DNA from 3 places in the Exiguobacterium sp. s143 genome. Region 2 is predicted to be linked to each of the others. Evidence: riboswitches for the same ligand, from Rfam matches in the RefSeq annotation. Region 2 holds a riboswitch; each other region holds the start of a gene.
The links. Region 2 has a riboswitch for S-adenosylmethionine ahead of msrA (peptide-methionine (S)-S-oxide reductase MsrA). Riboswitches for the same ligand answer to the same signal wherever they lie in the genome.
Positions count from the first base shown of each region.

Region 1 (10,842 bases), on a different contig from region 2:
CGATTCGGATCAACCGTGAAGCGAAGACAGTCACGATCCGCAACGTCGAAACGGGTGAAGAATACGATGAATCGTACGATCATCTGATTCTTTCTCCAGGTGCAAAACCGATCCGTCCGAACATTCCAGGACTCGATGACGCAACGAACGTCTTTACGTTACGGAACATCCCAGATACGGACCGGATGCGGGAATACGTTGATACAAATCGTCCTGATAAAGCACTTGTCATCGGCGGTGGATTCATCGGTCTTGAAATGGCAGAAAATCTCGCAGAACGTGGGGCGCACGTCACCCTCGTTGAGATGGCGGATCAAGTCATGGCTCCGATCGACCCGGAAATGGCAGCGATCGTTCATGAACATCTGCGTACGAAAGGCGTCGAGTTGATTCTAGAAGATGGCGTCGCTCGTTTTGAAGAGGCAGGTCGCCACGTCGTCCTGACAAGTGGACGCGTAATCGAAACAGAGATGAACATCCTATCGATTGGTGTTGCACCGGAGAGCACGCTCGCAGCAGATGCTGGTTTAACACTTGGCATTAAACAGACGATTCAAGTCGACGACCAACTACGGACATCCGATCCATCCATCTTTGCGATTGGTGACGCAATCGAAGTCAAAGACTATATCACGAAGGAAGCGACACATGTTCCACTCGCGTGGCCGGCAAACCGTCAAGGACGCCTCGTTGCAGATATCATCTCCGGACGCGACGTCCGGTACAGCGGCACGCTCGGAACAGCGGTCGCAAAAGTCTTCGACTTGACGGTCGCTTCGACCGGTAACAATGAAAAACGGTTACGTCAGCTCGGTCTTCGTTACGAAGCGGTGCATCTCCACCCGGGATCGCATGCGGGGTACTACCCAGGGGCGAGTCCGATTTCGATGAAGCTACTGTTTGATCCAATCGAAGGAACGATCTACGGAGCGCAGGCAATCGGCATGACAGGTGTCGAGAAACGAATCGATGTCCTCGCGACAGCGATTAAAGGTGGATTGACAGTGCTTGATCTACCAGATCTTGAACTATCATATGCACCGCCATATAGTTCAGCGAAGGATCCGGTCAACATGGCAGGATATATTGCGTCGAACATCGTGCTTGGTGACAGTGCGAACGTTCATTGGCACGAAATCAATGCGATCGTCGCCAATGGCGGCTTATTACTCGATGTCCGTGAACCATCGGAAAACGAGTTAGGCGCGATTCCGGGATCGGTCAATATCTCGTTACCGACGTTACGTGAGAAGTTGGATGATCTGCCGAAGGATCAAACGATCTATGTGACATGCCAAGTCGGATTACGCGGATATGTTGCAAGTCAACTGTTGCAACAACACGGTTATGATGTGAAAAACTTAAGCGGTGGCTACAAAACATGGTCGGTCGTGCATCGTGATCAAGAAGCGCGAAGCCAAGCGAAGGAGGAGACTGCTGTGACGGTAACGAAACGTGAGCCAAAAACGAAGGCTGCACCAGAACAAGTGGCACTGCTCGATACGTGCGGTTTACAGTGCCCAGGTCCAATCTTAGAGCTGAAAACAAAAATCGATCAGATGACGGACGGCGAGCAAATTTTCGTCAAGGCGTCAGATCCAGGATTCTTGCCAGACGTTCAAGCATGGGCGAAAAAACTAGGTCACACGGTCCATTCAGCGGAAATGAATCAAGGGGTCGTCGAGGTCTTGCTTGAAAAAGGGCAAGGGGAGACACCAGCTGCAGCGCCGGTTCAAGTCAATCCGGCAGATGATGCGACGATGGTCGTCTTCAGTGGTGATCTTGATAAAGCACTTGCTTCTTTCGTCATTGCGCAAGGTGCACAAGCGATGGGAAAACAAGTGACGATGTTCTTTACGTTCTGGGGCTTGAACATCATTCGAAAACCAGACGCACCGGCAGTTGAGAAAGCAGGAATCGAACGGATGATGGGTATGATGATGCCGAAACATGCCGGGGAGCTGCCGCTCTCGAACATGAACATGGCAGGCGCCGGTCAAAAAATGATGAAAAAAGTCATGAAGAACAAACAAGTCGATGCACTCGAGACGATGATGGCAAAAGCACAAGCTGCTGGTGTCCGAATGATCGCCTGCACGATGTCGATGGATATCATGGGCATCAAGAAAGAGGAATTACTGGATGATATCGATTATGGTGGCGTCGCCAGTTACCTTGGTGCAACGGATGGTGCCAATCTGAATCTGTTCATCTAATCTAAAAACCTGTTTAAATGAACGTGTCAAACCTGACATCTGATGTGAGGTTTGACACGTTTTTTGTCGTCTGAGGTATAGATGAGTTTGATTTTTCAAAAAAAATTGCGTATGATAATTCACATGTGAAAAAAGTTTACATCTAAAAAGAGAAACTATGTGGTGGAAGTGGAGGGAATCGGATGGAGAAGCAGGTAATGGATGTAGTCAGTAGAATCAGTGATATGTTATGGACAAACGTACTGATCATCTTACTCATCGGATTAGGCATTTATTTTACATTCCGGATGCGGTTCGTTCAATTCCGGATGATACCGGAGATGTTACGCTTACTGTTCCAAGGAACGGATAAAGGGAAAGACGGCGTGTCGCCATTCCAAGCATTTGCGATCAGTACGGCAGCACGTGTCGGTACTGGTAATATCGCGGGTGTCGCGACAGCGATCGCACTCGGTGGACCAGGAGCGGTCTTCTGGATGTGGTTGATCGCCTTGATCGGTTCGGCATCGGCATTCGTCGAGAGTACACTCGCGCAGATCTACAAGGTACGGGACGATAAGGCATGGCGTGGGGGCCCTGCCTATTACATGGAAAAAGCACTCGGTCAACGTTGGTTAGGGATTTTATTTAGTATCTTGATTACGATCTCATTCGGATTTGTCTTCAATTCCGTTCAATCGAATACGATCTCGCTTTCACTTCAAAATCAATACGGCTTTGATAAGACATGGATTACGGTCGGACTAGTCGTGCTGACGGCACTTGTCATCTTTGGTGGCGTCCGTAGTATCGCAACCGTCGCGTCGTTCCTCGTACCAATCATGGCCGGTGGTTATATTCTGATCGCACTCTACATCATGGCTACGAATCTTGAAGTACTGCCAAGTATTTTTAAATTGATCTTCCAAGAAGGTCTATTCGAATTCAAGACACTCGCAGGTGGTGCAGTAGGTGCAGCACTCTTGAACGGGATTCGCCGTGGTTTGTTCTCGAACGAAGCCGGTATGGGTTCGGCACCGAACGCGGCGGCAACAGCGGAAGTCTCTCACCCGGTTAAACAAGGGTTGATTCAATCGTTTGCGGTCTTCGTTGATACATTGATGGTCTGTTCAGCGACAGCGATGATCGTTCTCGTCAGTGGAGTGGCAACAAAAGATGCTAGTGGTCAACCGGTAGCTGGGATCGACTTAGCACAAGGTGCGCTCGCATCACAAGTGGGATCACTCGCGACAGGATTCATGGTCGTCGCGATTTTCCTCTTTGCCTTTAGTTCCGTCGTCGGAAACTACTACTACGGTGAATCGAATATCAACTTCATCCGTGAAAATAAACAAGTCTTGATGGCATATCGTGTGCTCGTTCTCGTCATGATCGTCTTCGGTTCACTCGTTGAATCGGCGAACCTCGTGTGGGCATTAGCAGATATCTTTATGGGACTGATGGCGATCGTTAACTTGTATGCGATCTTCCGTCTCTCGAAAATCGCGAAACTAGCGCTCGAAGATTATGTCGGGCAACGAAAAGCTGGAAAAGAGCCACGATTCTATACGGACTCGATTCCGAACTTGCCAGGGAAAGATACGCTTGAAGCATGGCAAGAATCAGAAAAAGACGAAAAAGCAATTTAAGGAAAAGGGAGTCAGAGAAATCTGGCTCTTTTTTTGTATAGAACGAATTTAAAAAGGGAATACAGAGTACAGAAGGGAGGGGGAGAATGGAAAACGTACATTTCGTCCGCGTCACGGATGCGGTCTGGGAGTCGTTCGGAAACGATCCCCACATCATCATGGATTGGATTTTATTCATTCATGAGACACAACCCGATCATGAACAATTGTTCGCCCTCGAACAGACGAACGCCATCTATCATTTGATGAATCAAATCGATATCTATATTGATCAAGACACACATTACAACCTGGGACGAGCGATCGTTGGCGAAGAGTTGATCGTCAATGAGGAGAAAGCGGCGATTGTCGGTATTCTGCCCTTGCCACTCCTCATCATCTCGGCTGAGGTGATGCGGAATTTTGATCAACGGGCACTCGCTTCGATTCATGATGAAGCCGGAACACCGGGCGAATTCGAGGATATCTGGGAACAGTTCGCCGATTTACGTGCCTATTTTCAAAAGGCAGAAGAAGCGGAAGATACGATTTTAATTTATTATGTCTGAACAGCTTAAATCATAAAAAAAAGAGACCCGCTTCCAAGTCGTAGACTGGAAACGGGTCTCTCGTCGTTCAGATGAATCAAGACGTCTTCATATGGAAGACGTTCTCTTTTACGTGAATCGTCAGATTAAAAATCGATTTCGTCCGGATCCGGTCCGAGGCGGACATCCGTTACCAGACGATCAATTTTCTCAAGATCATCGGCATCGAGTTGGAAATCAAAGACGTCGAAGTTTTCCGCAATGCGTTCTGGTGTAACGGATTTTGGAAGAGCGACGATGCCGTTGTCGAGATGCCAACGTAAGACGACTTGTGAAGGTGTCTTGCCGTGTTTCTCTGCGATTTCCTTGAAATCGTTGATTTCGAGGAATTTCCCTTGCATGAGTGGGCTCCATGCTTCGACTTGAATGTTGTGATCTTGCAAGTATTCGTGCAGTTCGTGTTGCGGTAATTGTGGATGCAACTCGACTTGGTTGATCATTGGTGCCATCAAGCCCTCTTCTGCCAATGTATCGAGGTGATGTTCTTTGAAGTTCGAGACACCGATCGCTTTGATCTTGCCTGCTTCATACAGTTCAACCATTGCTTTCCACGCTTCGATATAGCCTTCGACCGGCCAGTGGATAAGATAGAGGTCAAGATAATCTGTTTCGAGACGTTCGAGCGATTCTGCGAATGCTTCCTTCGTCCGACCGGCACGAATATCATCGTTCCAGACTTTTGACGTTAAGAAGAGATCCTCACGTTTCACGCCGCTTTCCTTGATTCCTTTTGCGACACCGCGCTCGTTTTTGTAGACAGCAGCCGTATCGATATGACGATAGCCGACACGTAATGCTTCAGCGACAGCAGCAGGTGCTTCTGTCTCTTCATCTACTTGCCAGACACCGAATCCGATTTGGGGAATCGTAATACCGTTTGAAAGTTTTGCGTATTGCATGTGTTACTCCTCCTCATAAAACGTAGTTTAGATTTGCTCGTTTAGTTTAGCATGAACGAACGAAGACGTCCGTTTCCATGCTCATGGAGGAATGAAATAAGGTAAAATAGAAAAGAATCGTGAGATTTAATCGTGTGTTAAAAGAGGGGGAGAAAAGATGGCTCAAAAGAATAAAAAGCTATCCAAATGTACTTGGCTTAGCATTGGCGCCTTGTTAGTAACGCAGGCAGTGGGTCTGTTTCTTAGTGCGCGAAAGTCAGGACGTAATCCATGGGTGTGGGGAGGCGCTGGACTCGTTCAGTTCCCGCTTCCGGCAATCGCTTACTTAATCTTAGAACGACAAGCGAAGCAGAATAAATAATAAAACAGGTCCAATCGTCGACGCGATTGGACCTGTTTTATGGTTACGAAGAAATTTTTTCTTGCTTCGTCGCTGTCTTCTTCATGCGTGGTAAGCCGAAGAAGATGGCAATTGATCCACAGACGAAGAGCAGGAACGGATAGAACAGATACGGAATCAGTTCCGGTGAAGCCGTTTTCGTCAATTCTGCTGCGATCAATAGTTGTGCTCCATACGGAATGATGCCTTGAATACCACAAGAGAAGATATCAAGGATACTCGCCGATTTTTTTCGATCGACTTCATACGTATCGGCGATTTCAGCTGCCAGTGGTCCAGCGACGAGAATCGAGATCGTATTGTTTGCAGTCGCGAGATTCGTTGCGCTAACGAGTGCTGCCATACTGAATTCGGCACCACGACGCTGTGAAATCTTGCGTGTCAGCGTCTCTTTTAAGAAGGCGATTCCACCGTTGAACGTAATCAAGCTGACGAGACCACCCATGAGGAGCGTCAAAATGGAGATCTCCGCCATGCCCAACATGCCTTCGGACATCGAGAGGACGAATCCACTCAAGCCGAAGCTACCATCAATCATACCGATGATGCCGGTGAGTAACGTACCACCGATGAGGACAAGGATGACATTGACGCCGAAGATCGCAAGGACGATGACAGCGAGATATGGAATCAACTTATAGAATTCGAAGGCCTTTGCTTCGACGACGTCACCAGAACCAGAAACGAATGCGAGTAGGATGACCGTCAAAATAGCAGCCGGTAGAACGATCATGAAGTTCGTCCGGAATTTATCGCGCATGTTCGTTTTTTGGGTCCGGACGGCAGCAATCGTCGTATCCGAGATGAACGACAAGTTATCGCCGAACATCGATCCACCAACGACAGCAGCCGCTGCGATGGCAACGTTGATGCCTGTCGCTTCATGAATACCGAAGGCGATCGGCGCGAGTGCAGCAATCGTTCCAGTCGATGTTCCCATTGCCATCGAGATGAAGGCAGCGATGATGAACAGACCACTCATCAGGAGCGACGGAGGTAGGAACGTCAAAGCGGCATTAACGGTCGCATCGATGGCACCGATTGCTTCTGCTGTTCCAGAAAACGTACCGGCTAGTAAGAAGATGAAGACCATGATCATGATATCGGGATTTCCGGCACCCGTTGCGATTCGTTCAACCGTTTGATTGATCGATCCTTTCGTCGTGATTGCAGCAAAAATCAAAGCGATCAGTGCGGCGATAAGGATCGGAAATTTGTAAAAGTCGTCATAGAAGATCCCGGCTCCGATGAAGAGGACCAGGAATACGACGAGGGGAAGCAGTGCCCATTTGTTAGGCGTGATCGTTTCATTCATTGTTGACACCTCGTTTCTCAAAGATACAAAAAAAGACCCCTTCGCAAGAAAGAAGGAGGTCTTTATGAAATAAAGACGCTCTTCTTATCTCTCAAGCTTTCGCTTGCTGGATTTGGCACAGTACGAATCAAATCGTCCGCTGCCGAAACATCATTGGGCCAGTCCCTCCGTTTCTCGCGATAAAAAGAAGTCATTCAATTGTTGTAAAACACGTTTCTTACCGTACCGCATTGAGTAACGCGTGTCAACTGTACTTTACTGAAGTGCCTTTTTCAATGTTTGGACGTTTTCTTCCATCAACTTGAAATACGAGCTGTTTTGTTGCGCTTTCGTGACCGACTCTAGATTATGAATCGTCACGGATTCAGCTCCGATTTCTTTTTGGATGACACGTGCAACCTTCGGTGAGACTGTCTCTTCGAACGCGACGTATTTCAAATCATGCATCCGTGCTTCTTTCACTAAAGCGGCCAGTTGCTTTTGTGACGGTTCATCGGAAGGAGAAATTCCCGCAATCGGCAGTTGTGTGAAACCATATCGTTCTGCGAGGTAACCATAAGCGGCATGCGTAACGAGAAGTTCTTTTTTCGATCCATCAGCGACGGCTTGTTTAAATTGTTCGTCCAATTCATCAGCTTGCTGATCGAACGCTTTTAAGTTTTTTTCGAACGTTGCTTTGTCTTTTGGAGCTTCTTTTGATAAAGCGCTTGTGATCGAACGTGCCATTGCTTTTGCGTTGACAGGGTCGAGCCAGACGTGTGGATCGTATTTTCCATGGTCATGACCCTCTTCTTCATGCGCATGTTCATCCGTTGCATGATCATCGTGCCCTTCTTCTTCGTGGGCATGTTCGTCTTCTGTATGTCCTTCTTCTTCATGTGCATGAAGTGTAGCATCCGATTCTAGCAAGTTGACGTCCTTACTCGTCTCGACGAAGCGGACATCCGTGCCTTTTAGACTCTCCTGGATTTTTTTCGAATACGGCTCGAGCGTCGTACCGGTTAAGAGGAACAAGTCGCCCTTAGCAATCTCGGTGAGTTGTTTTGACGTCGGCTCGTAAGAGTGGGGGTCTGCTCCAGGTGGGACGATCATCTTGACGTTGACTTGATCCCCTCCGATTTCGCGGGCAATAGCAGCCGTCGCGAACGTTGATGCATAGACTTCTGTCTGGGTTTTATCTGAAGTCGATGAATCGGTATTCGAACCGCAAGCAGCGAGAACACTTGCACTTGCGAAAGCGACTGTTAAAGCAGGAATGATTTTTTTCATTATATGATACCTCCATTATTAAAACGTAATTATTCCGATTTGGACTTTCTCACTATAGCGGAACGCTGGTGAAGCGTCAAGTACGAATACCGAGACGTTCGACTTCTTTTAAAACGGGGTAGAAGGATAATAAAGTGAAGAAACTGGCACGTCTTTTGGAGGTGATCAAGTGAAACGTGAAACTGCATGGCTAATGGGGGGAGCTGCGTTATTGACGACGGCAGCAGCGGGAGCGAGTATCTGGAACAATTATGGTGCATTGCTTCGATGGACCGAACCCGCCTTGCCACTCACAGAAAAACAACTTGCACCGCGGACGCTCATTTATAAACAGGTGGGGGACCGCACCTTACAGCTCGATCTCTATTATCCGCCGGGGGAAGGACCGTTTCCAGTTGCCATCTACGCACACGGCGGTGCATTCGTTCGTGGAGAGCGCGATGACATGTTCTGTTTTAGTCCAATCGTCGACCGTCTGCTTGAACTCGGAGTTGCTGTTTGTAGTATCGATTATCGTTTGTTCGAAGAGGGCAGTTATTTTCCGGATAACCTCGAAGATGTACGGGATGCGTTATGTTTTTTGAACAAAGAAGCGGAGGATCTTCGCATTCTAAGAGGAAGGATGATGGTGTGGGGAGACTCAGCCGGAGCTGCACTCATGCTGACGACGGCACTTGCCCCATCTGCTTTCGTCGGTGAGCGTGATGAGCGGCACATGCCATTGATCAGTGGTGTGATCGCTTTATATCCACCGACGAACTTTTTGTTGTTTAATTTCATTCAAACTTGGATTGCCCACATTAAGTTCTATAAGGGGGGACGAGAAGAATGGCGTAAGCTGATGACGCACGTCTCACCCGTCACGCACCTAACATCGGATGCCCCGCCCATCATGCTCTTGCACGGTAAAAAAGATCCAATCGTCCCATTTTCTCAAGCCTTGCATTTCGTTGAGAAGGGAGCAGATGTCGGAGCAGATGTTCGTTTGTTTTCCTTTCCGAATGGCACCCACTCACTTGCCAGTTTCGCTCAGACGGAAAATCCGTTAAAGATCGAGCGATTGCTTGAACGAATTGAACGTTTCACCTGTCAGGTACTACTGTTGCCACCGCGACAACTTGCGAATGGAAAACATGATACAATCAGTCATATTTCTTAAATGAGGGAGACAGAGACATGACTGAAATTTGTTTAGTACGGCATGGTCAGACGGATTGGAACTTAAACGAACGGATTCAGGGAAGAGAAGATATCCCGTTGAATGCAACAGGAAGAAGACAAGCGGAACTCAGTGCCGCTTATCTATCGAATGAAAAGTGGGATGTCTTGTTAGCAAGTCCCTTGTCGCGTGCCGTTGAGACAGCAGAAATCATCGGTCGTGCTGTTGGTTTAACGATTACAGCGACAGACGAGCGACTTGTCGAACGCGAATTCGGAGCCGCTTCCGGTGAACCAGTCGCAGCGATTTACGAGGCCGTTCAAGCGAACGATACGACGCTTGTGCCGGGTCTTGAAACGGAACAAGCCATCCAGGATCGCGTGTTCGAGGCGCTACAGGAAGTGACACGCATGTATGAAGGGAAACGAATTCTAATCGTCTGTCACTCGCATACGATCAAGGCAGCATTATCATCGATTGACGCGACATTTAGTTACCGGACACCTTTGAAAAACGCGTGTGCGAATTATATCCATCATACGGATCGCTATACGATTGATCGAATCAACGTAGCGGACCACATCACGGACGAGGTCGAAAAACCTTAAGAGACGGGCGTGTTCGGATGCTCTGTCAAATATTGTTTGAACGTTTCTTTAGCGATACTTGTGATATGGGCACCACGTTTTGAACGACGATCCTTATACTCCTGAACGAGTTCTTCGCCAGCGAATCCATCTTCGACGACTTCGCGTAAGATCGATTCAGATAAATCATTTTTCATCATGACCATCTTACCTGTGAAGACATACGAGACGTTTTCGCTTAAGACAGTCCGTTCAAGAGGCGTGACGATCATCGCGGCAGGGTCATTATCAGGTCGTGAGATCGTGATTTCAATCAAAGCACGTAAATGTTTTGTGAACAATTCATCGACGATCGGCTGATCCGTCGGAGGAACGACGATTTCTGCAACCCACTGTGCCGTCTGTTCGGTACTGACCGTCAATCCGTCCTGAATGGCGACGGGAATCGTCGTATCACGTCCTGACTCATCCATTAAAATGCGTAATGTGCATAACTTAAAGGTTTTCATGAAAAAATGCCCTCCCTTGATCGCTTACGATTTTCCTACAGTATACCGTGAGGAATGTAAGACGGGAAACTTTTCCTGACGAAATTCGTATGAACTATGTTTAAATAAGACTAGATACTACTAAACAGGAGGATCGTTCATTATGCCGCAAGTACTCATTGGAATATTAGGAATCCTGGGTATCGTTCTACTTGCCCACCATATCATCATGTATTGGCATGCTGAACCGACAGACCGCCCGACGCTTGCATATCGCATTGCGCTCCTGATTGC
Region 1 is NZ_JACSMX010000004.1:12,527-23,368, reverse strand. Features, by position in the region: gene KNQ03_RS13075 (CoA-disulfide reductase) at 1-2,216, shown strand, start outside; gene KNQ03_RS13070 (alanine/glycine:cation symporter family protein) at 2,399-3,844, shown strand; gene KNQ03_RS13065 (hypothetical protein) at 3,931-4,392, shown strand; gene KNQ03_RS13060 (aldo/keto reductase) at 4,518-5,330, opposite strand; gene KNQ03_RS13055 (hypothetical protein) at 5,488-5,691, shown strand; gene KNQ03_RS13050 (Na+/H+ antiporter NhaC family protein) at 5,735-7,045, opposite strand; SAM riboswitch class I at 7,127-7,231, opposite strand; gene KNQ03_RS13045 (metal ABC transporter solute-binding protein, Zn/Mn family) at 7,301-8,314, opposite strand; gene KNQ03_RS13040 (alpha/beta hydrolase) at 8,484-9,473, shown strand; gene KNQ03_RS13035 (histidine phosphatase family protein) at 9,491-10,081, shown strand; gene KNQ03_RS13030 (YwpF family protein) at 10,078-10,569, opposite strand; gene KNQ03_RS13025 (hypothetical protein) at 10,712-10,842, shown strand, end outside.
Region 1: linked by a shared signal. The riboswitch ahead of KNQ03_RS13050 (Na+/H+ antiporter NhaC family protein) and the one ahead of msrA (peptide-methionine (S)-S-oxide reductase MsrA) in region 2 are both predicted to bind S-adenosylmethionine.

Region 2 (10,842 bases):
GTATCCATTTCAATAGGCAGCATGTGGCACCTCCGGTTTAGACGTCGTCATTCTCAAATAGTGGTTCATCAATTGCAAAGGCAGTCGTCATGATATAGAAGTGTTTTTTATCTTTTTTGTCTAGTGAAGGGGACCGTGTGAACTCGTCCAATAGAGCACGATATTTTGTAGCAAACTGCCGAAAATCGGCTTCAGACATCGCCAGTTCCTTTTGAAGTGATAAGCTCATCCAGTCCTCGATGTTCGAAGATGAAGGAGAAAAAGTAGCTGTCGGAGCCGTAAGAACGCGTGTCTTTGCCCGGTCTAGTACCTCAAGATACGACTGCCGGGTCGCTTCATTCGTCTCGACGAAGTTCAGTAGATGATCGGCAGGAATGTATCCTCGAGCAATCGCTTGATAGTATTTCAATAGATTGCCGCCCTGTTCTTCCGTACGGACGAGACGAATCAAGTCATGCTTTTCAAGTTCCCGTACGTGATAGAGGACCTTCGCGCGGGATAACGTCAGCAAGTGGGCTAACTGATGTACCGTGTGTGGTTTTTCGACGAGAAACATGAGGATTTTTGTTCGTAACGGATCACTGATCACTTTTAACTGTTCATAGTTCTCTAACATGTGAATCGCTTTTTGTTCCATGCACTGATCTCCTTTTTAACCGGTTAATTTTTATTAACCGTAAAACAAAAGGCTTCTTTTGTAAACGATTACAAATTTATGTAAGGGTGTTGGTAAAGAAGACATCATTTTTTTACATACAAAAAAAACTGATTCCACGACATCTCGATCATCCTCCACTTTTTACTGAAAGTAGGGTAAGAACGAGATGTTTGAAATCAGTTTCAGCTACTGTATATGGTTCGAAGTGATTAGACCGTCGTCGTATCTTTCCATTCCTGCTCGATGAAAGCATCGCGACCAGAAGCAGCACGATCTTTTTTATAGTGTTCTGGATTTTTCTTATGGAAGTCTTGATGGTACTCTTCCGCCGGATAAAATTCAGAAGCGGCATCGATCCGCGTCACGATCGGTTGTTTGAAACGATTGCTTGCAGCAAGGGCGTCACGGGAAGCGATCGCTGCTTCGTGCTGTGCATCCGTATGATAGAAGATCGCTGGTGCGTACTGCGTGCCGCGATCTTGGAATTGACCTTCTGCATCCGTCGGATCCGTTTGTGGCCAGTAGAGTTCGAGCAGACGCTCGTACGGGAACAGGCTCGGATCAAACGTGATTTGGACGACTTCGAGATGTCCCGTCGTTCCTGTTTTGACTTGCTCGTATGTCGGATTGTCGACGTGTCCGCCCATGTAACCTGATACGATTCCCTCGATTCCTGGTAATTCTTCAAACGGTGTCACCATGCACCAAAAACATCCACCTGCAAATGTTGCTTTTTCCATCTGTCTCTTCCTCTCCGTGGGAAATCCCCATTGTATGTCTGACAGCGAGAAAACGAAAACGACTCCTTCGCTTGGTTGCAAAAGGAGTCGCCGCTTTTTATCAACCAAAGCTTTCGCTTTGCTGGTCGTAGCACCTTGCTATGCGCAGGTTGCTGGGACGTCATCGATCCAGATCTCTCGGTCCACTCTTGATAAGGGTATATGAAGTTGATGTCATTCGTTATCATTGTTGTGATGATACCATTCACACAGAAATAAAGTCAATCCTTAGGTTTTAAGGCACGTAAAACCGTCGCTCCGAGTGTCTTCGCACCAATCAACAACGCCTGTTCGTTGATTTCGTACTGCGGATGATGCTGTGGATAGTTGACGCGACCGTCCGTATATCCGGAGCCAGTGAAGAAATAACTTCCCGGGACATGTGTTAGATAATGCGCGAAGTCATCCGCAGCCATCATTGGTGTGAGTGCCCGGACGGATGCTTCCGGTAAGAAAGAAGCGGCTTCCTGAACAAGTTTTGTCTCGTCCGGATGATTCCAGAGCGCCGGGTAACCCGTCGTGAAGTCGATTGAATAGGTAGCACCGATGCCGGCACATGTCGTTTTGGCGACAAGATCGACTTCTTGCCGGAGCTGATGCCGCAATGTCTCATTGAACGTCCGAATTTCACCGACGATGCGTGCTTCACCCGTGACGATGTTCGGCGCCGTTCCCGCATGGAAAGAACCAATTGCAAGAACTGCCGGCTCGAACGGGTCGACCCGTCGACTAACGAGATGCTGTAAGTTACAGACGAGCTGCGCTCCAGCGACGAGCGCATCTTTTGTTTTATGTGGTGCTTGGGCATGCCCGCCTTGACCATGAACGATGATTTCGAATTCGTCGATTGCACATAATGTATGTCCTTCCCGAAACCCAATCGTACCAACCGGTAAATCATTTTCGAGATGTGTCGCAAAAATCGCATCGACACCTTCGAGGACACCGGCTTCGATCATTTGGATGGCTCCACCGGGAAAGACCTCTTCACCATGCTGGTGAATGATTCGAATCGTTCCTTGCAATTGATCACGTAACGGATAGAGCGTAGCAGCCAGGGCCATCACCATTGCCGTGTGACCATCATGCCCGCAAGCATGCATGACACCGGGATGGATCGACCGGAAGGCAAGCGTCGTCTCTTCTTGAAGTGGTAAAGCATCGAAATCTGCACGGACCGCAATCGTCGGACCAGGCTGTTTGCCTTCGATCGTCGCGACGACACCACGACCTCCGACGGCTGTTTGATAAGGGATGCCCTGCTCCGCGTAAAAGTTTGCAATTCGTTCTGGTGTGCGGACTTCCTGGAAAGAGAGTTCCGGATGTCGATGAAAATCACGACGTAACGCGATCATCGTCGGTTCGAATTGTTCAAGTGCTTCAAAAAGTTGAGTTTGCATCTTCAAGCTCCTTTGACGTGTGTCTTTTCGTGAAAATGGGTACAGATACAGGTAATCACGAAAGGGGATAATGAAACATGGGAGAAATCGTCGTCAACGCTGTACTTACAATCAAAGCAGGACTTGCGGATCAAGTCTTCCCGATTCTACAAACGGTCTATCATGCCTCACAAAAAGAAGAAGGGTGCTTACGTTATTCCTTACATCAATCGATCGAGGATGAGCATCAATTCATGCTGTATGAAGTGTATCGGGATGAAGAGGCACTTGAAGCGCATATCGCATCCGATCACTATAAAGCCTACCGTGAACAGATCGAGTTATACTTGATGGATCGACAAGTAACGAAATACGTAGAGATGACATTTTAACGTATTGCGATAAGAAGAGACGAACCCGTCGATTTCGACGGATTCGTCTTTTTTTGTCTTACATCGATTTAAATCCGAGGAAATGCTCTTGCCAACGCGGTTCATAAATCGAGTTGATTTGAAGTTGTGAACCGCCCGCATGGATGAAGTGTTCGCTATCGAGCATGATTCCGATATGCGATGGACCATCTGTATAAGTGTTCTGGAAGAAGACGATATCCGAGCGTTTACCGCTTGCAATACTCGTCCGGCGATTTGTAAAGAAAGCACCATACCAGTAGCCACGAACGTTCGTCCGACCACCGTATTTTCCGGCCTTGTTCGTCGCGTAGTGAATCAAACCGGAACAGTCAAAACCACCGTTCACGGCATCTTGCGAACCCCATGTGTATGGTGTACCGATATGTTGAACGGCTGCTTGGATCAGCTTTTCACCACGCGTATTATTCTTTTTAACGACCCGTTTATCGGACGTGATCGTCACAGCGGATACAGGAAGATAAACAGGTGTCCAGCCTGACTGGATGACATAGAAGTTTCCGACTCGATGACGCGGATAAACCCGTTTGCCTTGTTCAACGAGTCCGCTACCTTTTGGACTTGTTGGACTCGCAAAGAACGACGTCGTCTGTTTGACCGTATAGATTTTCGCCCGGTCGATCGCTTTTTGTGTCAGTTTCATATCGGGTTTGCTCGTGCTGATATAAGGGTTGAGGACGTAACCCGTTTGACCATTTGCCAGGCGAACTTGCCAAAAATCATCATCAATTGATTTTAGACCGATTAATTTCGTCCCTTTCTTCAAATAGGCAGCTGGGCGACTGTAAGCTACGTCGGCAGAGAAGAGTGGCGTCTGGTCCAGGTGGACATAAAATGTCGTGCCTTTTTTTGCTTTTGCCGTCGGCTTGTTCAGTCCGATACGACTCGAATCGACGAAACCAAAGGCATTTTTATATTTGACGCGTGTATAATAACCGCTTTTTCCGTAGATCGAAATCGAGGTACCTTTTTTTAGTGTGCCGATTTTTTTGCTCGAAAGTTTTGCCTGCGAACGAATGACGACATCGTCTTCCGTCACATAGCGTTGACCAGTGACGTCATACAGATCCGGCTTTTTCGTCACGAGATCCGTCGTCTTGACGTAGCCGTAGACCGATCCTTTTTTCAAGCGTGTGTAACTACCGCTTGTGCCGTAAATCGTTAGCTTATCAGCTCGTTTGACGGAATACATGATTTTGCTCTTCGTCGAAGCAGACGTGTAGACGGACAAATTGCGTTTCGCGTATCGTGTCCCGGTTGATGCATAGACTTTTCCAGTACCGAGATCAGCTGTCTTGACGTAAGCATGAACTCCACGGAAGATGATCCGGCTATAGGTACCGCTTGTGCCATACACCGTCAGCAGCGTATTCGTTTGGTGTTGCTTCAAGACAGGACTTGAAGATTTGGCGTCCGAATAGATTGGCGTAGCGCGCTGAACATAGAGGCGTGCAGTCTTCGGATAGTATTTCAACGTACCGAGATGTGCCGTCAACACATAGGCATACTCGTCGTTTCGTTTGATTCGTGTAAATGACCCCTCGATGCCGTACGTCTGAAGAGAAGTATTCACAGGAATCGATTGTACGACTTTTCCTTTCGTAGTCGCAGTAGCATAGACCGTTGTCTGCTGTTGGACGTAACGTAGCCCGGTTTCCGGATGGTTCACGACCGGCGCATCAGCTAAATCAACCGTCAATACGAAGGCGTAACCCGTCTTAGTCGCAACACGCGTAAAAGTACCGATCGTACCGAACGTTTCAAATGCTTGATTTTGAACGACGGCTGTCTTCGCGCTCGTCGTCTTCGGTTCAACGAAAAGAGAAGTCGTTCGTTTGGCATAACGCAGTCCTGTTTCCGGATAATTTTCGACCTGCGCATCAGCTAAATCAGTTGTCAATACGAAGGCGTAACCCGTTTTAGTGGCCACGCGTGTAAAAGTACCCGTCGTACCAAACGTTTCGAATGCTTGATTTTGAGTGACAGCTGACTTCGCGCTCGTCGTCTTCGGTTCAACGAAAAGAGAAGTCGTTCGTTTGGCATAACGCGTTCCAACTAATTTCGGAAGTTGCTCGAGTTGTGCCGTCGGTACGTAGACGTATTGCTCGTTCCATTTCAGACGCGTGAACGTGTCGAAAGTGCCGTATGTATCGATTCGCTGATAGGCGGGAAGTGTCGTCACGACGGTGGGATCAAATGGTGAAGCAACTAATGAGAGTGGACTTTTCGACATCAGCGTAGCTTGTTTTTGAAAGACAGGTGCTGTTTGCGTTAACGCGTTTGTTGCGACATACGCAGTACCTTCTTGCCAACTGACACGAGTGAAGTCACCGTCCGTGCCGAGTGTCTTGAATGTCGTTCCTGCTGGTAGTTGTTGAATGACCGTTGTGGAATCAGCCGTTTGTAGCAACGCAGCATCCTCTTTTAAATAAGCCGCCCCGGTCGTCTCGGTGACTGTTTGTGTTTCTGCTGTCGGTTGAGCAGGTGGCGATTCAGCGAAAGCCGGTGCGGGTAAAACCGAGCTCAACATTAACGTTGCGGCAAGTCCAGCAACATGAGCAGTCCATTTTTTCATCAAGAGGTTCACTCCAATTCTTAAAATTTGTCATTATGAATAGTGTAGCATGCGCTTGTTTAAAAATTGATAAAAATCAAAAAAATAGGAGATTGTCCATAAAAAACGGTATGCCTCGGCACACCGTTTGAAGTCCTATGTTAGTTATCTTCTTCGTGATCCACTTGCCATTCCCAGTCGAGCATGCCGTAAATCAAGGAATCGCGCCAGTGGTCTTCGAGATAGACCGTCTCGCGAAGCTGTCCTTCCTTCGTCATGCCGACTTTCTGCAACACGCGTTCGGAAGCGACGTTCCGCGGGTCACACGTTGCCGTGATGCGGTGTAGTTCTAGTTTTTCGAAACCGAATTGGAGAAGGAAAGAGGCAATCGACGTCGCGTATCCGTTCCCCCATTCATCAGGCGAGAGGACGTATCCGATTTCGGCGATTTTATTCTCAACGTCTGTGATGACGAGTTCACCGGCACCGATGACGACGTCACTTGGAAACGTCACGGCAAAGACATAACGACGTCTTGGTGTCTCGAGTTCACTTTCAAGCGCATCGTGTAGGAATTGTTTCGTATCCGTTTCGGTATTCGGTCCCCACGACTGGAATTGACTGACGATGGGTTGTGAGGCATAGGCGTGAACCGCTTCTACATCTTCTGGTGTAAAACGACGAATCCGAAGTTGATCATTGATTTTATAACGCATGCAGCATCCTCCTCTTTCAGATGAAGTCACTTTGATTCTATTTGACAGATGGGGAACGGATTCCTGTTTGACACGGGAAAAAGGGCGTGCTAGGGTGGTTGTATCGAATGGAATAGGGAGTATCCTCTAGGGTTCCGTACGGCTGGACCGAGGGAGGAACATGGACGTTTGTCCATGCAACGGAGGGATAAAAGCCCGGGAGTAAAGCGAATCGTCTCGCTTACTCCCGGGCTTTTTCATTTGAATTTACCTATCAGGAGGCAATTACTATGGCAAAGTATTGGATTGGGATCATCGTCGCGGCATGTTTTGAAGTCGGCTGGGTCATTGGATTAAAACATGCGGCAACACCACTTGAGTGGACTGCAACGATCGTCTGTATCATCGTTAGCTTTACCGTGCTGATCAAAGCGAGTAACCATTTACCGGTCGGAACGGTCTATGCTGTCTTCGTCGGTCTCGGAACGGCAGGGACGGTCGTGACGGACATCGTGTTATTCGATCAAGCGGCTTCCGTGATGAAATTAGCATTGATCGCTGTCTTACTCGTCGGCGTCATCGGTCTGAAGTTAGTCAGTGGAGAGGAGAAATCAGCATGAGTTGGATTTATTTAATCATTGCCGGAATCTTTGAGATGTTGGGTGTCGTCTTGATCAATACGTTCAATCAAAATAAGAATGCGAAGAATCTACTGTTGATGGGAACAGGATTCGGACTCAGTTTCCTATTCTTAACGCTTGCAATGAATGGTTTACCGATGGGAACGGCGTATGCGGTATGGACGGGAATCGGAGCGGCGGGCGGTGCGATTCTCAGCATGGTGCTCTATAACGAATCAAAAGACTGGAAGCGACTGGTTTGTATCGGTCTCGTCTTAAGTGCGACGATTGGTCTGAAACTCGTCGGCGAATGATTGTTTACATGTCAAACAGATGACGTTTTAACGGAACGCATATTTTTTGGCATATTTTAACGCAAAAGAGGAAATACTCCTTATAGAAGTCACGCATGACAAATCGTGTTAATAAGGGGAGAACATCCATGAAAACAAAACAATATATCGGAACGTTCTATTCAGAGGAAGAATTGATTTCAAAAATGGACGAACTGCATATTCAAGGACACCGGGAGGAAGACTTCTACGTCATCGTCAAGGAGAAGTCGAACATCGCACTCGTCCGTAGCCAAATGGACGCAGAAATCGCGACGACGAAACCGTCTTGGATTGATCGGATTCGTGGGAACAAAGGTCGTGATCAAGAAGTCGATGATCTGTTCGGGTCACTTGATCTATCAGACAATGAGATCGAACAACGCAAAACGGAAGTCGAAGGTGGGGGCTTCGTTCTGTTACTTGAAGTCCAAGACATCCAGTTCGATCCACATTTAAATACAGACAATACGCATCCTGATGTAAAAGTCCGTTATGGTAGTGGCGAAGAGACGCATACGTCATCAGATGCGAACTCCAATGCACAGCTCGGCTCCGGTAATCCGCTTGATGTTGATAAAGATTCGAAGGAAGAGCATGCAGAGATTGATTTGCACCGTGCCGGTACGGACAAGATGCCGCAAGACGAGCAGGCAATCGATCATTCAAAAAAACTCGACGGGAACCGGGAACCGGACATCGCGATGCGTCGGGATGACGATTTCCGCCGGCCGGAAACAGAACGCGAGGAAAAAGAACATGATGCAACGCAAGACGGCGAAGAACGTCGTCAATCGAAACATCAATCGGATGACATCGCCAAGCAAGATCATGGAAATAATTTAGACCGCTAAAACAATAGATTAGAATCACGCATCAGGGTCATCATCAAAGAAGGTACCTTCCGGATCAATTCCGAAAGGTACCTTCTTTTTGTATGGAGATTAGACGAGAATCGTCTCGTCTTATTTATGATCCGGATTTGATCCTGTACGCACGTTGGCGTTCAATTGATCGATGGCTTTCATATCAACGTCTGATAAGCTGAAGTCGAAGACATCAAGATTTTCGCGAATGCGGCTTGGCGTGACGGATTTCGGAATCGCGACGATGTCGTGTTGCAAGTGCCAACGGAGGACGACTTGAGCCGGCGTTTTCTGATGACGATCGGCGATATCGACGATGACCGGATGCGTCAACGCGTCGCGTCCTTTCATCAACGGACTCCAAGCTTCAACGACGATACCGTGCTTGCGACAAAAGTCTCGGATCGCTTCTTGGCTAAGGAACGGATGGAGTTCAATCTGATTGACGGCAGGAACGATCGATCCTTCGGCTAAAATTCGTTCCAAATGAGGAATATGGAAGTTCGAAACACCGATGGCACGCGTCTTTCCTTCTGCATAGAGATGTTCGAGCGCCCGCCATGTCTCGACATAACGATCTTCTTTTGGCATCGGCCAATGAATCAGGTACAAATCGACGTAATCGACACCAAGCTTTTGCAGACTCGTCTCGAAAGCGGCAAGTGTCTCTTCGTAGCCGTGATCGGAATTCCAGACTTTCGTCGTCAGAAAGATCTCTTCTCGGGGAATGCCCGAATCACGCAGCGCACGACCGACACCTTCTTCATTTTCGTAAATCATCGCTGTATCGATTGAACGATACCCGGCGCGGAGTGCTTCGCTGACCGCTTCATATACTTCTTCTTCCGGTACTTTAAAGACACCATATCCGAGTTGGGGCATGCTGATGCCGTTGTTTAACGTGATCTGTTGCATCGATTCATCGACTCCTTTGTAGTGAACTGTTGTCTTTTCTAGTGTACGCTCTCCTTCTATGAAAATCGAATGATTGCCGAAGCGAGTTCTTTTGCGTATACTGAGCGATAACAAATATTAGGAGGCGATTCTGTGATTCGACAAGCTGTTTTACAATACATACATGAGGAAAACGCGCTCGATCAACTTAAAGAAGTGATAGGTAATCGTTCAGCAGTCCTGATTCATGGACGTCAAGCCTATGAAGCAGCTGCTTTTGCTTTACCAGCATTACCACGTCTTTTATTTGAAGGGCATTGTACGGATCAACAGGTGGAAGCTTTCAAACAAGTATGTGCTCCGTACGATGTGATTCTCGCGCTCGGAGGCGGGAGTGTCATCGATACGGCAAAACAGGTCGCGTTTCAATTGAGACGCCCGATCATCATCATTCCGACGATCGTCTCGAACTGTGCTCCGTGGACTCCGCTCAGTGTCATGTATAACGAAGAGGGACAGTATATCCGATTTGATACGTTCCCCGTCGTGATTGAAGCCCTTTTACTCGATCATCGGATCATCGCAGCGAGTCCGTATGATTATTTTGTAGCGGGGCTCGTCGATACGCTAGCGAAGTGGTATGAAGCACGTGCCTTAAGCGGATCATCGGCTGAAGATCCCGTCATCGAGATGGCGCTTCGGACAGCTGAACGTTGTAAGGATCTTATCTTGTCGACGAATATAACGGAAACGCGTTTTCGTGAGTATCCCGTTGAAATGCAACATCTCGTCGAAACCGTCATTCCGTTAGCCGGAAGCATTGGTGGTTTTGGTGACGCGGCGACGCGTGGTGCAATCGGACACGCAGTGCATAACGCGTTATCGCCTCATCCAGAAACGCATGCGTTCTTGCACGGGAGTAAGGTCGGTTACGGACTACTCGTTCAAGAGAAGTTACTCGGACATGATGATGATTATGCAGAGTTGCGTGACTATCTTCTTGCACAAGAACAGCCGACGGCACTCGCAGACTTCGCATTATCGCTCGATGTCGTCGAAACACTTGCTTTACGGACATCGAAAGAGGAATTGTGTCGTCTGTTGCGTCCGATCGTGTCAATGGAACAACTAGTGGATGCTATTACACGGAACGAGATGGTTTTCGTTTCGACGACTTAACATAAAAAGACGCACATGTGCCGAATAATCATCAAACGGTCCATGTGCGTATTTTTATTGTGCTTTCGCAAAGCGAGCATAAGGAGCAGGGCGACCGAGTAGGTATCCTTGACCAAGATCGAAGCCGAGTTCGCGGCAAAGATCGAGTTCTTCTTGCCGTTCGATGCCTTCCGCTAAGATTTGAATCCCCATTTCTCGTGTCAGATGACGGGCTTTTCGTAAAAAGGCTTCGTTTTCTGAGTTCGTATCGCAGTGATCGATGAAGGAACGATCAATTTTAATATAATCCGGTTGAAGCAAGGACAACATATCGAGTGTCGAGAAACCAGCGCCTACATCGTCCAGTGCTACTTGAATGCCTTGCTTCTTATACTGTTCGAAGACGTGTTTCAAATGGTTGACGTCTTCAATTTTTTCCGTTTCGACGACTTCGAAGACGAGCCGACTCGGATCGA
Region 2 is NZ_JACSMX010000003.1:271,733-282,574, forward strand. Features, by position in the region: gene KNQ03_RS12700 (MFS transporter) at 1-23, opposite strand, end outside; gene KNQ03_RS12705 (winged helix-turn-helix domain-containing protein) at 38-637, opposite strand; gene msrA (peptide-methionine (S)-S-oxide reductase MsrA) at 868-1,398, opposite strand; SAM riboswitch class I at 1,493-1,596, opposite strand; gene KNQ03_RS12715 (M20 metallopeptidase family protein) at 1,659-2,837, opposite strand; gene KNQ03_RS12720 (putative quinol monooxygenase) at 2,915-3,208, shown strand; gene KNQ03_RS12725 (C40 family peptidase) at 3,267-5,822, opposite strand; gene KNQ03_RS12730 (GNAT family N-acetyltransferase) at 5,963-6,517, opposite strand; gene KNQ03_RS12735 (DMT family transporter) at 6,787-7,116, shown strand; gene KNQ03_RS12740 (DMT family transporter) at 7,113-7,430, shown strand; gene KNQ03_RS12745 (general stress protein) at 7,559-8,302, shown strand; gene KNQ03_RS12750 (aldo/keto reductase) at 8,414-9,229, opposite strand; gene KNQ03_RS12755 (iron-containing alcohol dehydrogenase) at 9,362-10,387, shown strand; gene KNQ03_RS12760 (EAL domain-containing protein) at 10,442-10,842, opposite strand, start outside.

Region 3 (10,842 bases), on a different contig from region 2:
TCTCTCCACGTAATCATAGATCCGCCCCCTTTTCTATACAAATACCCTGTCATCCGGTCTTGTAACGTCCGGTGACAGGGCGAGAGCAGATTCTTATTTTACTGTGCTTGTTTCAAGGGCTGCACCGAGGAACTTCGCTAGTTCGAGCATACCGTAGCGTCCTGCAGCTGCCTCGGCATCCGAATTATAGTTCGTATTCGTATTGACGTCATACGTATAGATCGTACCTGACGCATCCTTAATGAACTCGATGCCTGCGACCGCGATTTGGTTCGCTTGGAGGAATGCTTCATACTTTTGGATGATCGGGTCATCGAAGCCTTCAACGATTTGGAACTTCATCGGTGTTTGCGGTGCTTCTTCACCGACTGGGCAGAACAAGTCGTCGATCACGCATGCATCCGCTGGGCAAAGCTCGAACCCTTCTGATGTATCGACTCGAACCGCGTAGACGAACTTTCCACCTACGAACTCACAACGTGTGATGTACGGTTCTGGTGCTTGAATATACTCTTGAATCAACGTGATGCCATCGACTGGTTCGTCGAATGTCGGACCGTCGAGATAAGCTTCAAGTGCTTCAATCGAGTGGAACAGCTGGACGCCGAGACCTTTTCCGGCACGGTTGTGTTTCGTGATGAATGACGAAACACCGATTTCTTTTGCTGCTTGTACGATTTGATCACGTCCGACGGCAGCCGTCGTCTTCGGTACACGAATCCCAGCCTTCCGCAACGCCGTATATTGATTGACTTTGCTGACTTCAAGACGGAGCGCACGCGTTCCGTTAAAGACGGTCCGGTCATGCTCTTCTAACCAAGCGAGGACCCCTTCCGTCAACTCCGGCGCGTAACGATGTCCCCGCGTATGCGAAGAAGCACTCATCCGGCTGTAAAAGACGCCTTCTGGCGGCAGTTCATCCAGCGGAACGATTCCTTCATTCAAGTGCCACTGTTCATACGGTAATTCGAGTTCTTCGAGACGTTTGATGAGATGGTCCGTCCATTCTTGGTTTTCGTGGAGAATATGAATTTTTGTCATGATTGTTGACCTACCTTTCGTTTCGCTTCGACCAGTGGCATTACGTCACGAGCAAAGCGTTCCATTTCTTCAAGTTGTGGTGAGAATTGTAACAAAAGTAACGTGACACCGACGGCTTCGAACGCTAGAATCCGTTCAGCGATTTGTTCTGGTGTCCCGATTAAATTCGGACGTAGACCACGGTTCGAGACAGAATAATCGTTCCGCTCGACCTGTTGCTCCAGTTGCGATTTACTAATGAAATCCTGATAACCGGCATAACCGGCGCTGTCTTCCTTGACGTCCGTGATCCGTTGCCATTCAAGAAGTGCTTCTTCTTCCGTATCCCGACAAATGATGTAGGCAGCAAGACCGAAGCTTTCGAGCGGCTTTTGTCCCGTCGCTTCCCGGCGTACTTTCATGTCGTCGATTTTATGGGCTACTTCTTCAACAGTGCCCCCGTGCATGACATAAGCGTCACAGTGTTCGACGATCGTTCGCTTTCCAGCTTCACTCTCTCCACCAGCGTAGAGCTTGATGCCTGGACGCTGGACTGGCTTCGGATGGAGTTCTGCTTGCTCGATCGTGTAGTGATGACCGGAGAAGCTATACGGTGACGCATCTGCCCACAGTCCCTTCATGACCGTGACGAACTCTTCCGTCCGAGCATAGCGTTCATCGTGCGCTGTGAAGATACCGTTGTATTGTTTCGCTTCCTCTGCCCACCACGCTGAAACGACGTTGAGCGTAAAGCGTCCACCACTCAACTGATCGATGTTTGCCGCCATCTTCGCCGTCGTCGCTGGATTATGGAACCCGGGACGAACCGCTGTCATGATCTCAAGGCGTTCTGTCGTTGCAGCAATCGCTGCTGCCGTCGTCCATGCCTCAAGACTCGGTTCCTTAATGCCTTTGATATCATTCAAGTTCAATTCCGCAATCAACGTCGTCGAGAACCCGATTCGTTCTGCTGTTTGTGCGACTTGTTTCGCATAATCGAAGGTCGGTGGCATCTGTTCATCCTCGACGTTACGTAACCATCCCCCAAAAATCGGTAACCAAAAACCATACTCCACTCCATCGTCCCCCTTATCATAAAAAAACGCTCTTTTCGAAGTTCGAAAAGAGCGACGGTATCTTGTCCTGTCCGCTCTTATCTTCGGAAGGTATCCCTTCCTGGAAGTAGCACCTTCCGCCGTAGCGGGGTTGCTGAAGTGTCTTCGGGCCAGTCCCTCGACTTCTCTAGATAAGATGTGTTGCATTCATCGTACAAAATTCACTGAACTAAAGCAACCATTAAACCGTCTTTTCCAATCGGAATTATTTCACGCATAAAAAAATCCCGACGTCGTGTCGGGATTCGGTATTAATATGGTGCGACGAAATCTGATGTTGGCTCTGGCGCTTGTTCACCACGCACACGATCATAGAATTTTGCCATTGTGACGCTGAAGTATGGTCCAACCCATAAGACAGCAAGACCAAGTGTAACGATCACGAGTAATGCCCAACCAATGAATGATAGGAAGAGTAAGAATGCTTCCATTTTATGACCATCCATGAGTTGACGTGAACGTGTGATGGCCTCGAAGATACCGACCGATGGTTCATCTCGAAGGATGTAGAACGTCAACAGGTAAGAGAACGACTTGATGATCCCTGGAATGATCAAGAGTAATGTCCATAAGAATAAGAAGACCGCTTGCACAATCGAGACGCCGATGACTTTGCCGAAGATTTTATACGGCTCGAACAAATCAGCTACTTTGACTTCTTCATTGCGTGCGAACGACATCGCGACCCACGTCCAACCCGCTGCGATTGGGATCAATAAAATCGAAAGAATGATACTGACCGCACTCATCGCATTTAGATCTTCGTTAGGATCTGGTCCGATGAACGTCGGAACGCTCTGGATGATAGAAAACAGTACGAACATGAGGATGGCAAATCCCCAACGACCGCTGAGCGACTCCTTCGCTGCTTTTTTTAATTGAGATGACATGAGTAAGGTCCTCCTTGAAAAATAAGTTCTCACCTTACTTTACGGTCGAATTCTTCTAATGTTTCACTCTTTTTTCAATAATTTCCCGTCTCGTTGCTGGTTGAGCCAAGCACGCTCAAGTTGTCGTTCACACGCCGTGTATAACGATCGTCGACCGTCGAGCCGTTCCATCGCGAATGGAATACCATGCTTTTTCGCCTGCGCGATGACATGTGCACTCGCTGCATGAGAAACGCGACTCGTCACGACGACGATCGCGTCCGTCTTTTTGGCGAGACAGGCAATCTTTTTCGCGGACTGTGCGTCCCCTGCAAGATGAATCAATTCGATTCCCGTCGGCGCAAAGAACTCGCGATAGACAGCGGTCTGTTGTTCATTTCCGACGATGACGAGACGCATTCCTGTGAAGCGCGTGAAATCAAGTGGTGTCTTATCAACGAAATCCATCAATTGTCCAGGTACGGCTGTCGTCACGATCGGTTCAATCGTTCGCTCTTTTGGCATACGGACGCGACGCTGTGCTTTTTTAGCTTTCGGAACCGGTTGTCGTTTCATTTTTCGTGCATACCGATTTGACTTTTTCGTTGTCACAGACGTCTTCACTACCGGTTGCTCTACCTCTGATGGGCGGTTAGATGATGCGTTGACGATCGGCTCTTTATACGTGAATGGATGCTTCCAAGCAATCGTCAGTGTATCCTTCCGTTCCCGCCACATGACGAGATCGACGAGTTGACCTGCTTCTAGTCGCAAATAGCGCATGTCTTCTACCGGAACGACATAATAGAACGATCTGCCCGACTCATCTTGCAGTGGACCATTCACCGTTTCCTCAATGATTCCATGCGCCTTGACGATTGCTTGTTCAAACACGACACGTTCTGGATTCTCTCTCATTCGCTCCGTCGAGACGACGGCTTCGATACGGCATATCGTTTTTTGATCATCCTGACGATCGACACGGACACGGACTTCCATGCCGTGCTCGAGATTCCAATCGCGGACGTCTCGTTCAGAAATATGACTGCCCGACCATTCTAGTAAAGTACCACCTTTTAACCCCCGCTGAAACGTATAGGAATAACGTTGCTTGCGTACTGGCTCGCTCGGTACTTGCGGTGGCATGACGATAGTCTGTTTCTCTAACTCCATCACTTCATCGATGACCGGTGTTTCTTGAACGTCGCGCGGTGCATAATACGCTGACATTTTGACCCATTCATCGATTCCGTTCACTTCGTCGAGCCAGAGTTGCCAATCTTCATACTGCTCCACGACCGCTAATTTCATCTGTACCAATTCAGTTGCTCGTTCCAACACCTGTTGCATCATCCGTAACCACTTCCTTTGCGTTTTTTTCACTATAGCAACGAAAAAACGCGGAAGTAGTCCAAAAAAATAACCAGGTTATTTTTTTATTTAGGTACGTTGCTGAATTTCCACAGCCGGATCCTGACGCTTATATTTCGCGACGATGACGATCAAAACCGTGATGATCACAAGCAGGAACCAAGAAGACAATTTTCCAAGATCAACGACTACCCAGCCTCCTTCCTGATGCGGATAGACCCAGCCTTTAAAGAACGTTACGATGTTCTCCGCGATCCAAATGAAAAAGGCAATCAGTAAAAAGGATAGAACGAGCGGCATCCGGTAGATCGTCTGCTCGATCGTAAAATGAACCCATGACTTATAGAAAACGAGGACGACGAGGACCATCAATAGCCAGCGTGCATCGAAGATCCAGTGGTGGGTGAAGAAGTTGAGATAGACGAGACTGCCGACGCTGATCGCAAGCCAGGGGGGTGGAAATGCTATGAATCGTAAATGAAATCGCCGAAACGCCTGGCAGACATAACTCGCGACGCTTGCGTACATGAATCCTGCATACAATGGAACACCAGCCACTTTCGTCAAAGCTTCTTCCGGATAACTCCAAGACCCGACGTTCACTTTGAACAGTTCAAGTGCTAGACCGATGACGTGAAACAATAAGATCAGTTTGAATTCCTCCATCGTTTCATAACGTGTGACGAGTAAGACGATTTGGACGAGAATACACCATAGCAACAGGAGATCGTATCGTGCGATCGGTTCAGTAGGAAGATAACGTGAAAGAGCAAGCGCAGCGAAAATCATCACGGGAAAGACGCAACAGATGGCTTCTATATATGTAAAACGAATCAGGTGCCGGATCGCTTTCATTCGGTCATCTCCTTTTTCTTCAGTATACGTTTCTCTTTTGACCTTCCCCTCCTTCTTAAGATGGAAAAAACGGAAAATTTCGTCTTTCTTCTTCCACTTTCCTCATGATACAGTTAACGAATCAATTATTTTTAAGAAATGAGGTGCCAGACATGACGCGTCATCGCGCTTCCTGGTTGTTACGCGCTACGTTAAAGTGGGGACTCTTCCTGCTCGGTTTATTTTTACTCGCTCTTGGCTCATCAATGATGATCACGGCTGAACTCGGTGTCTCGACGTGGGATGTATTACATCTTGGTCTCCAAAAAAAGACGCCACTATCCGTCGGAACGATCATCTTACTTGTTGGTCTATTACTCGTTTTCGTTAAGTACGCATTAGACCGCGTCACACCGCAAATCGGAACGCTCGTCAACGCGATTTTCGTCGGTGTCTTCATGAATCTTGTTCTTGGTTCTCATCTCTTACCTTCTTTTGAGTCGATTTGGTTGAATACGCTCTGGCTGATTTTCGGTATCTTCATCATTGGGATGGGCGCTGGTCTGTATGTCGCTGTCGGATACGGGGCTGGTCCACGTGATGGGTTAACGCTGACACTTGCAGAGCGCTTCGGAACGTCAATTCGTCTGATGCGGACGATCATGGAAGTCACGGCATGCGGCATCGGTTGGTTGCTTGGGGGACCTGTTTTCTTCGGTACGATCCTCTCGATTTTCCTGATCGGACCGTTCCTGCAATTTTGGTTGTTCTATTTCCGCCGGATCATTGCAGCGATTGATGCAAAAGGACTTCCAGCGTCTGAACGCCAAATTAGCTAAGTCGCCTGACTCGATATCATTCCGCGTGAATGATATCTTTTTTTATGTCAGAAGCAGATAAGTTGCGTCATCAAAATAAACACGTTATATTCGTTTACATATCAATCTTTGACACGTCAAAGGTTTCTTCGAACGAAGGGAAGGATGTGATGGATTGAGTATTTCCTGCACCGAAAAAGGACGTTTGATCTATGCACTCGTCTCCGTCAATAAGACGATTGCTCAAAAATTCGATCTCTGTACGGATGGTTTTAGTCAGACGCGAATGGATCTACTTGCTCAACTACAAGTCGATCAAACGATCAGTCAAAAAGAATTGCAAAAACGCGTCAATGTCGATCATGCGGCGGTGACCCGTCACCTCAAACATCTGGAATCGACCGGGATGATTGCTCGTGAGCGTTCAGCCGCTGACAATCGGGTGATTCTTGTTTCCTTAACGGAACAAGGGGCGACGCGCATTGCACGATTACGCGAACAAAAAGATGAGTTCCTCGAGAACTTACTCGAAGGATTCTCCGCTGAAGAACAACGGACGCTAGCTGAGATGATTCAACGCATCGAAGCGAACGCCGACACATTACCTAAATTAAAAGAGGAGTCGATTTAATATGGCAACGCAAACAACAACAGACTTCATGGAAATCGTCAAAGGACGCCGTTCGATCCGTAACTACGATACAGACGTGAAGATCTCAAAAGAAGAAATGACACAAATTCTTGAAGAAGCAACACTCGCACCTTCTTCTGTCAACATGCAACCATGGCGTTTCCTCGTCATCGATAGCGAAGAAGGCAAAGCAACACTTGCACCACTCGCGAAATTCAACCAAGTCCAAGTCGAGACATCTTCTGCTGTCATCGCCGTCTTCGGTGACATGAACGCTGTTGATCAACTCGAGAACATCTACGATACAGCTGTCGCAAAAGGGCTCATGCCACAAGAAGTACGCGATCGCCAAGTACCAGCGATCCAAGGGATGTACAGCAGCGTATCAGCAAACGACTTGAAAGACAGCATCTTGATTGACTCGGGTCTCGTCTCGATGCAATTGATGCTCGTCGCTCGTGCACACGGTTATGATACAAACCCAATCGGTGGTTACGAGAAAGATCAAATCGCGGAAGCATTCGGTCTTGAAAAAGAGCGTTATGTACCGGTCATGTTGCTATCGATTGGTAAAGCGGTTGACGCAGGATACCCATCGGTTCGCCTACCAATCAACGACATCGCAGACTGGAAATAAGTTTTTTACACTATAAAAAAGAAAAAACACACACAAGGGAGATTGAATAATTATGACTACTCAAACAACAACGGACTTCATGGAAATCGTCAAAGGACGTCGCTCAATCCGCAACTACGACACGAACGTAAAAATTTCAAAAGAAGAAATGACACAAATCCTTGAAGAAGCAACACTTGCACCTTCTTCAGTTAACATGCAACCATGGCGTTTCCTCGTTATCGATAGCGAAGAAGGCAAAGCAACACTTGCACCACTCGCGAAATTCAACCAAGTTCAAGTCGAGACATCTTCTGCTGTCATCGCTGTCTTCGGTGACATGAACGCGGTCGACAGCATCGAGACAATTTACGACATGGCTGTTGAAAAAGGTCTTATGCCACAAGAAGTACGTGATCGCCAAGTACCAGCCATCAAAGGTTTCTACCGTCCAGAAGACGTTGAAACATTACGTGATAGCATCTTGATCGACTCAGGTCTCGTTTCAATGCAATTGATGCTCGTCGCTCGTGCACACGGTTACGATACAAACCCAATCGGTGGTTACGAAAAAGACCAAATCGCAGAAGCATTCGGTCTTGAAAAAGAGCGTTACCTCCCAGTCATGTTGCTTTCAATCGGTAAAGCAGTCGACGCAGGATACCCATCAGTTCGTCTACCAATCGCTGACATCGCAGAGTGGAAATAAGCGATCTCACCTAGTCCGGATTCCTTTCACAGGAATCCGGCTTTTTTGTATACTCAAAGAAAAGGAGGCGTCTGTGATGTATGATGTGACGATTATCGGAGCCGGTGTGGCAGGAATTTTCCTCGCCCATCAGCTCGTTGAAGACGGACAACGCGTCCTACTGCTCGATGCCGGAAAAACGATTCGCGAGCGAACAGCAGAAGATGCGTATCTTGGATTTGCGGGGCTTGGCAAATCAGAAGGAAAGTTCAATTATGCAACGGGATTCGGCGGGGAACTCGTCTCAAAAATCGGTGAAGAGACGACACGACGACTGTTCCAAGAAGTCGATGATCTTTTATGTACATATGGTGGAGGTACAGTTGAGACCTATTCCACGCATTCCCCTACTGTAGCGTCTCGTGCCCGTCGCGCCGGTCTACATTCGGTCGAGACGACCGTCCGTCATTTAGGCACAGTACGGACAGCTGCTGTCTTCACGGCGTTTGAGGACGCCTTATTACCACGTCTCGATGCCCGGTTCGAAACGACCATCGAGCAGATCACAAAATCAGAGCCGTTTACGATCAAAACAGTGGACGAGATCTTCGTCAGTCAACGGATTGTGTTTGCGACAGGTCGTTCAGGTGCAGACTTTACGTTGCACCAATTAGCGACGCTTGGTGTCACCCCACAGCGGACTCGACTTGATCTCGGGGTGCGAATTGAGACGGATGAGGCGCTATTTCGGACATTGTTACAGGAGACGTTCGAGACGAAGCTCGGTTACGACTCGCCTTACGGTCAAGCCGTCACCTATTGCATGAATCCGCGCGGACGGATCATCCGCAAATATCAAGAAGGACTCGTCATGCCGGACGGTCAAAATGTCCACGAGACAGCAGACGGCTCGACGAATCTGAACTTTACACTATTTCTCCCGCGTTATTTTTCGACGCTAGCGAAAGCGAATGCGTATGCCACGCGCATCATTGGCGGAATCAACCAAGGTGGTGATCGCATTCTCGTTCAGCGACTCAGTGATTTCCGAGCATCGCGAGCGACGACACACGATCAATTGAGTCGTAACACCATTGTCCCTTCCCTAACCGCGTCCCCCGGTAATTTGCATGCAGAAGTACCTGCAGAAGACATGCTTGTCTTAGAAGGGTTTTTAGAGCGCCTTGAGCAACTCCTTGAAGTGGAACTTCCGGGAGATACGTTGCTTTACGGATTAGATGGCAAGTTTTACGCACCGATGCTTGAGACGTCAGAGACGTTTGAGACGACATGTCCCGGTGTCTATGCGATCGGGGATTGTTCCGGTGCCACACACTCGCTTGCCCAGGCAGCCGCTAGCGGACTCCATCTTGGGCATGCCTTGACGCAAAACAGCCGATCCCTCTTCGCTTAAGCGGAGAATGACCGGCTTGTCTTATTTCTTGAATGCTTCGTACACTTTCAATTGTTTCCCTTTGACCTTCGTCGTCTTCATCGCCCGGAGGACAAGCGGACCTTTCCCATTGAGGATATCGACATACGTCAACGTATCCTGAATCGAGATGATACCGATATCGTCTGCTGTGACGCCTTCAATCTTCGCAATCGTTCCAACGAAGTCGACGGCACGGAGTTTTTTCTTTTTCCCGCCGTTAAAGAACAATTTCATGATGTCCGCATCAAGCTGCTCCGTTTTCGAAGAACGCGTATCTTCCGTCGCCATCTTCTCCTCGAATGCATCCGCTGTTCGCATCAAGTCCTTTTCCGTCGGTGCTTGGCGACGTGTCAGTTTCCCGTGATACTGCTCGATTTCCTTCAGGCGACGTTCGTCTGCCGGCGTGACGAGGCTGATTGCTTGTCCTGCTGCTCCTGCACGCCCCGTCCGACCGGTCCGGTGAACGTAGCTTTCTCGTTCGACAGGGAGATCATACTGGATGACGTGCGTGATGTTCTCGATATCGATCCCACGTGCCGCGACATCTGTTGCGACAAGAATTCGGAACTTCCCGGCACGGAAGGCTTTCATCGCATCGAGTCGATCGTCTTGTTCCATTCCACCGTGAATTGCTTCAACCGGGTAGTCATGGGCGCGGAGACCATTCGCGACGAAATCGACGTGTTCTTTCGTCCGACAGAAGATCATGCAGCGATCCGGGTTTTCAGCGACGAGAACATCTTTCAAAATCGCGAATTTCGTCTTATCCGTTACCGGAATATAACTATGCGTAATCGTCGAGACGACGGTCTCACCCGCTTCGATTCGTTTTGGTGCATCCATGTAGCGGTTGCTCAACTGTTCGATATCATCAGGGAAGGTCGCCGAGAACAACAGTGTCATCCGCTCTTTTGGTAACTCGGACAAGATGGCATCGACTTGATCGAGGAAGCCCATGTTCAGCATTTCATCCGCTTCATCTAAAACGACGTAACGGACTTTCTCAAGTGATAACGTGCCCCGCTCGATATGATCGCGTACACGCCCTGGTGTTCCGACGACGACGTGTGTCTTTTGTTTGAGCTCCGTGACTTGCCCGCGGAACGGTTGCTTGCCGAAGACCGCTGTCGCTTTGATCCGCTTATAACGTCCGATATTCATGATATCTTCTTTGACCTGTAAGGCAAGCTCACGTGTTGGCGTCAAGACTAAGACTTGTGGTTTATTTTCTTCCCACTCGACGAGTTCACACAGTGGAATCGCAAACGATGCCGTCTTTCCACTCCCCGTCCGTGATTTGACGATGACATCTTTTCCAGATAGTACGACCGGAATGACCGATTGCTGGACTTCGGTTGGTGTCGTGTAGCCAAGTTGCTCGATTGAATCGAGAATCGGTGTGCTTAAGTTAAAATCATTGAATCGTGTACGTGTCATAGAATGTC
Region 3 is NZ_JACSMX010000004.1:164,231-175,072, forward strand. Features, by position in the region: gene KNQ03_RS13780 (SRPBCC family protein) at 1-17, opposite strand, end outside; gene KNQ03_RS13785 (ATP-grasp domain-containing protein) at 94-1,041, opposite strand; gene KNQ03_RS13790 (LLM class flavin-dependent oxidoreductase) at 1,038-2,096, opposite strand; SAM riboswitch class I at 2,171-2,273, opposite strand; gene KNQ03_RS13795 (DUF975 family protein) at 2,387-3,025, opposite strand; gene KNQ03_RS13800 (DUF2325 domain-containing protein) at 3,089-4,354, opposite strand; gene KNQ03_RS13805 (DUF817 domain-containing protein) at 4,445-5,230, opposite strand; gene KNQ03_RS13810 (YczE/YyaS/YitT family protein) at 5,335-6,048, shown strand; gene KNQ03_RS13815 (MarR family winged helix-turn-helix transcriptional regulator) at 6,203-6,658, shown strand; gene KNQ03_RS13820 (nitroreductase family protein) at 6,660-7,295, shown strand; gene KNQ03_RS13825 (nitroreductase family protein) at 7,348-7,983, shown strand; gene KNQ03_RS13830 (NAD(P)/FAD-dependent oxidoreductase) at 8,060-9,376, shown strand; gene KNQ03_RS13835 (DEAD/DEAH box helicase) at 9,398-10,834, opposite strand.
Region 3: linked by a shared signal. The riboswitch ahead of KNQ03_RS13790 (LLM class flavin-dependent oxidoreductase) and the one ahead of msrA (peptide-methionine (S)-S-oxide reductase MsrA) in region 2 are both predicted to bind S-adenosylmethionine.